2 regions of the Lentibacillus halophilus genome follow, and region 1 is predicted to be linked to the other one. Evidence: riboswitches for the same ligand, from Rfam matches in the RefSeq annotation. Region 1 holds a riboswitch; the other holds the start of a gene.
The links. Region 1 has a riboswitch for S-adenosylmethionine ahead of ACZ5Q7_RS08460 (homocysteine S-methyltransferase family protein). Riboswitches for the same ligand answer to the same signal wherever they lie in the genome.
Positions count from the first base shown of each region.

Region 2: it holds a riboswitch for S-adenosylmethionine, as region 1 does, so the genes downstream of both, metK (methionine adenosyltransferase) here and ACZ5Q7_RS08460 (homocysteine S-methyltransferase family protein) in region 1, are expected to answer to the same signal.

Region 1 is NZ_AP043750.1:1,718,048-1,721,241, forward strand. Features, by position in the region: gene ACZ5Q7_RS08455 (universal stress protein) at 1-380, shown strand, start outside; gene ACZ5Q7_RS08460 (homocysteine S-methyltransferase family protein) at 468-1,517, opposite strand; SAM riboswitch class I at 1,598-1,698, opposite strand; gene ACZ5Q7_RS08465 (heavy metal translocating P-type ATPase) at 1,850-3,194, opposite strand, start outside.
Region 2 is NZ_AP043750.1:2,746,653-2,749,846, forward strand. Features, by position in the region: gene panC (pantoate--beta-alanine ligase) at 1-111, shown strand, start outside; gene panD (aspartate 1-decarboxylase) at 124-495, shown strand; gene metK (methionine adenosyltransferase) at 783-1,988, opposite strand; SAM riboswitch class I at 2,114-2,220, opposite strand; gene pckA (phosphoenolpyruvate carboxykinase (ATP)) at 2,423-3,194, shown strand, end outside.

The DNA of each region.
Region 1 (3,194 bases):
CTAAAAGAGCTTTGGAAAAGACAGTGGCGATTGCTGAAACAAATGTATCGATTAAAGTTGATGTGTTATATACAATCGAACTGCCGCAAACACCCTACGTGATAGAAGATGTATTTGAGGATATGCAACAGTCGATGCATGAATATGGCAATGCGGTTCTTTCTGAAGCAAAAGAAAAAATGGCGACACTTCCCAATTACGTGGACTTTTACGCCGTGGAAGGGAAAGCATCTCAATCCATTTTAGAACATGCCGATGATCAAGCGTGTGATTTAATTGTGATTGGCAGCAGAGGACTGACAGGTATTAAAGAGTTTCTCGGAAGCGTTAGTCATTACGTCGTTCATCATTCGCACGTTCCGGTATTGGTTGTTCGATGATAGGTATCGTTTTTGAAAAAGAACCATCCTGCAATAGTCTGTCCACTATGCAGGATGGTTCTAAATGTGAACCGTTTCTCGTAGGTGTTAAGCTTTTGTCCGATAAGCCACATTATGATTTTTTAGTGTTTCGTCTTGCCCGAACAAGAAGTGTTTCTCCATATCCGGTGAGTATTTGGAGTTGATTGTGTTCACACCAACGGCTTCAGCTACAGCACGTAACATTGCCGGTGATGCTCCACAGCACAGGCCAATATAGTTCAAACCGATATCTTTTGCCTGTTTGGCCCATTCGGCCAGTTCATAACGGTTATGGTATAAAGGATCAAGTGCCGTCGGGAATGTTGTTTCTAACGGCAGATGACAGCTACATCCCCCATCAGGCAAGTTGAAGAATGTCGGGTGTTCTTCTGATGTCCGATACGGGATTGGCAAGCCGGCAACATATCCGCCCACATTTTCGCGGATCTTTTCCAAATATGGCTGCATCGTATTCGGACCGCGGAAACAATTCATACCAACGACAAGCGCTCCTTTTTCTGAAAGCAGACGAGAGCCCTCTTCTACTGTATAACCGTCCCGTAAAATGTTTTCGCCCATCATCGCGAATGTAATAACAGCCGGTAAATCCTGTTTCTGAATTTCTTCAAGTGCAATGAGTGCCTCTTCGTAATAGTAGAATGTTTCGCCGTTAATAAAATCGACGCCTTCTTCCTTGCACCATGAAATCATTTCAGCAAACATGTTTCGCACAGTATCTTTGGAGGCGGGGTCTTCCGGATCAAAAATATTGGTATTGGATATATTGCCGGCAACCAGCGCTTCTTCTGTTGGGTGCTCTTTGGCCACCTCTTTTGCTAAACGAATGGCATTACGGTTCAGCGGTTCCAGCTGATCTTCTTTGCCGATAATCCGCATTTTTTCACGATGGGCATTGTATGTAAATGCCAAAACGACATCGGAACCGGCATTCATATAGTCCCGGTAGGTTTGTTTTAAAACATCCGGATGTTCCAAGGCCACCTCTGGCACAAAGGAACCGGCCTGTAAATATCCTCTTCGTTCCAATTCAAATAAATACCCTTCCCCGACAATAACGGTTCCTTCGTATAATCGTTGTTCCAAACTGCGCTTCATGCGTATTCCTCCCTCTGTTTTCATATAAAAAGCCTCTTCTTAAAGTAAGAAGAGGCTAAATATACAATGTTTGGCGTCTCTTCTTATCTTCAGCATGTAGCATCTGGAATTGGCACAGTACTTTGACAAGTCCGCTGCCGAGGCTTCCAAGGGCCAGTCCCTCCACCTCTCTGGATAAGAAAATTGAAATATTTTATAATGTGATATGAATCATACACTTGATTTAAAGTGAAAGTCAAGGGTACAAAAGAAAATGGACACGTTATACGATTTACAAAATAGTCTTTGTGCATCTTAACGTGACGTAAACATAAAAATCTTGCTTATGTTTGTCAGAGTGGCACTGTTTTTAATCGAAGTGCATTTAAAACAACAGAAACCGAGCTTAAGGCCATTGCTGCTCCGGCCAACCAAGGAGCCAGCACACCAATCATAGCAAAAGGTATCATGATAACGTTGTATAGAAACGCCCAAAATAGGTTTTGCTTTATATTCCGCATTGTTTTTTTACTAATCAGGATGGCATCAACCAATCGATTTAAATCGCCTTTGATAATCGTGACATCTCCGGATTCAATTGCAATATCTGATCCCGTCCCAATTACTGCTCCGACATCGGCAACAGCAAGGGAAGGGGCATCATTAATGCCATCACCTGCCATCAGAACCGTACTTCCGTTTTGCTGTAATTGCTTGATGACATCAGCTTTATCGTGTGGAGATGCCTCTGCTTGATAATTATTTATGCCCGCTTTTTTTGCAATAACCCTACTTGCATTTGTATTATCACCTGTCAGCATAGAGATATCGAATCCTAACTGTTTTAAACGGGAAATAGCGTCTGCAGAAGATGTTTTCATATCATCAGCAACGGCAATGATTCCAGCAAAACGTGAATGGATAAATGCAATCATAGCTGTTTTTCCTTCTGCCTCCAACTGTGTCATCAGTTGATATGCTTTTTGCGGGAGGGGGTAGTTGTTTTTTATAAAGTATTTGGCTTTAGCAATCGTTACTTGTTTTCCGTGTACATACGCCTGTACACCATAACCTGGGAGAGAAACCACTTGAGATGCTTGAGGAATCGCATGCATTTTCGTTTTCGCTTTATTGACAATTGCTTTTGCTACAGGATGCTCGATATTGTTTTCGACCGCGGCGATTGTTTCCAGAAATGCATTTTCACTGAAATGCTCAACGTAAATGTCTGTTATGTGAGGGGACCCTTTTGTAAGTGTCCCTGTTTTATCTAAAATTAAGGTTTTGCAGTTACCTAATAATTCTAAATGTTTCCCTTCCTTAAATAGAATCCCTAACTGCGCAGCCCGTCCGCTTCCAATCATAATGGATGTTGGTGTGGCTAAACCGAGGGCACATGGACACGCTACGATTAAAACAGCAATGACTTTTTCCAGTGCTTCGTTAAACGACATCTCCAGAAAATTTGTATACCATGCCGCTAATGGAATACATGCGATAACGATAACGATAGGTACGAAAACGCCTGTGATTTTATCGGCTATGTGCTGTATAGGCGCTTTGGAAGCTTGTGCCTCCTCTACAACATCAATAATTTGCGATAAAACCGTTTCTGAATCTCGCTTCGTCACCTCTATGGTTAGTAGACCATTTTGATTAACAGTTCCTGCATACACTGATTTCCCAGAGTTTTTTTCC
Region 2 (3,194 bases), 1.0 Mb from region 1:
TCCATGCATAAGCGGATCATTCTTGCTGCTGCCGTTTACTTTGACAAGGCCAGATTAATTGACAATATCCTTCTCGATGAAAAGGGAGACATCATCACCCGATACGACTAGGAGGCAGGCGAGATGTTTCGTACGATGATGAAAAGTAAAATACACCAAGCACGCGTCACAGAGGCGGATCTAAACTATGTCGGAAGTGTAACAATTGACCAGGACATCCTGGATCAACTTGACATGCTCCCACACGAAAAAGTGCAAATCGTCAATAACCATAATGGTGCCCGTTTGGAAACCTATATCATTTCCGGTGAACGAGGGTCGGGCGTCATTTGTCTCAACGGGGCCGCAGCACGGCTCGTACAAAAAGACGATATCATTATTATCATTTCCTACGCGCTCGTTTCAAGTGATGAATTAAAAAGCTATAAGCCCCTTGTCGCCTTTATGAATGACAATAATGAGATTATGGAACTAGTGGAGCAGGAATCGCCATAAACAACGTAGCATACCATACGATTTTATTTAACAATACGTTATCTTTTTCGTGATTTCTGAAATCACTCTGAAAAATAAGAGATGAGCCCGTTTTGGCTCTTTACTGGACTACGTATTTTTCCTTTGCTGTTTGGAGGCAAAAACCGATGATATGATAAAAAGAAAAATCCGGACTGATTCAAAGTTTAAAAGAAACGTTCTAAATCATCATTCGGATTTTTCTCTCACTCTATGCATTATCCCAGCTGCTTCGTCTTCAAGCGTGGTTGATTGCCTTTGAAACCACGCTATTTTTTTACTTTGACGAGCGCTTGCAATTCGTCGACTTTGTCGGCTTTTTCCCACGGGAATAACATGTCCGTTCGTCCGAAATGACCGTATGCGGCTGTGTTTTTGAACATGGGCTTGCGCAAATCAAGCATGCGGGTGATGCCTGCCGGACGAAGATCAAATACGCTGCGAATGGCATCTACAAGGGGGCCCTCATCCACCATACCGGTACCGAATGTATCCACCGAAATCGATACGGGCTCGGCAACACCGATTGCATACGCCAGTTGCACCTCGCACGATTGTGCCAGACCAGCAGCGACAATATTTTTGGCAACATATCTTGCTGCGTATGCGGCCGAGCGATCCACTTTCGTCGAATCTTTGCCACTGAAAGCACCGCCGCCATGACGTGCGTAACCACCATACGTATCGACGATAATTTTTCGTCCAGTGAGGCCGGCATCGCCTTGCGGACCACCGATAACGAAACGACCGGTTGGGTTGATGATGTAATACGTCTTCTCATCCAGTAAATGAGCCGGGACAATCGGGCGAATAACTTGGTCAATCAAATCCGATTCAATCCGTTCGACTGATATGTCCTCGTGATGCTGGGCGGAAATGACGATGGTATCGATCCGTTCCGGTTTGCCATCGTCTGCATATTCAACGGTCACCTGCGTTTTTCCATCGGGACGCAAGTAGTCCAAACTATGTTCTTCGCGGGCATTGGTCAGCTGTTTGGCGAGTTTGTGCGCCAGTGAAATGGATAACGGCATTAATTCTTCTGTTTCATCACAGGCATAACCAAACATGAGCCCTTGGTCGCCGGCACCAATGGCGTCGATTTCCTCATCACTCATGTTTCCTTCGCGAGCTTCCAGGGCGTTATCAATACCACCGGCAATATCGGGTGACTGCTCATCAATGGCTGTGAGCACGGCGCATGTATCAGCATCAAGGCCGAATTTGGCACGTGTGTAACCTATATCTTTAATGGTCTGACGTACAATGGTGGGAATATCGGCATACGTTGTTGTCGTAATTTCGCCGGTAACCAGTACCATTCCTGTCGTAACCATGGTTTCACAGGCGACCCGGGCATTGGGGTCTTTGGCAAGTATTTCATCCAGTATGGCATCGGATATTTGATCACTCATTTTATCCGGATGGCCTTCTGTCACCGATTCCGATGTGAATAATCGACGTTTCATACCCATGCGGGCTTGTCCTCCCTTACAACGTGGTGCGCAACTCTATATGGTTCACGTTTATGATACGGTTTTTGATTGACTTAAACAAAAAAACCTTTCCTGCATCATGAGGAAAGGAATGAAGCCTTTCACTCTTATCATTCAAGGATTCAACCTTGTACCAGATTAGCACCTTTTCACCTATTGTGACGGTTGCCGGGTTTCATCGGGGCTGTCCCTCCACCGCTCCAAATAAGAGAGTATCCGCTCGACGTTTATCGTACCGAATTCCCTATGCGATGTCAACCAATCCTGCTTGCTTTCAACATGAACACTGACAAAAAATTTTCATATAAATATTGTAAAATTAGTATGGACTATTAAGTGAAATGTGTTATACTAATAATCAGATTACGTTGGTGATTGGTTTTCAATATCATGTTAAAAGGCAGGTATCACAAATGAAAACGAAAGAAGACACAATGATTACGAGCGATTTATTGACACACCCGCACATAAAGACAAATTTAGTTGTTTCACAATTGGTTGAAGTGATTTTATCCCGTGAGGAAGGTACTTTAAGTGCAACAGGAGCTGTCAGCGCTCATACAGGCAAGTACACCGGACGCTCCCCGGATGATAAGTATATTGTCCATGACGAAACCAGTGACGATGTGGATTGGGGAAAAGTGAACCAATCCATCGATGAAGCCACCTTTGATCATCTGTTGGAAAAAGTAACGACCTACTTGCGCAACAAAAATGAGCTGTTTCATTTCCGCGGCTTTGCAGGAGCAGATGAAAATTTTCGGCTCCCGCTTCAAGTCATTACGGAATATGCATGGCATAATCTGTTCGCCCGCCAGCTGTTCATCACACCGACAGAGAAGGAATTGGCCGAACATCAGTCGCAATTCACCGTGATATCGGCACCGACATTCAAAGCGGATCCGGAAACCGATGGAACGAATTCCGAAGTTTTCGTTTTCATTTCCTTCAAAAAACGAATTGTGTTGATCGGCGGAACCGAATATGCCGGAGAAATTAAAAAATCCATTTTTTCGGTTATGAACTATCTACTTCCAAAGTCTGATGTATTGCCCATGCACTGCTCGGCCAACATTGGCCATGAAGGGGATGTAGCTCTGTTTTTCGGTCTATCCGGAACTGGCAAAACAACGCTGTCTGCGGACCCGAACCGGCGTCTGGTCGGCGACGATGAACATGGCTGGA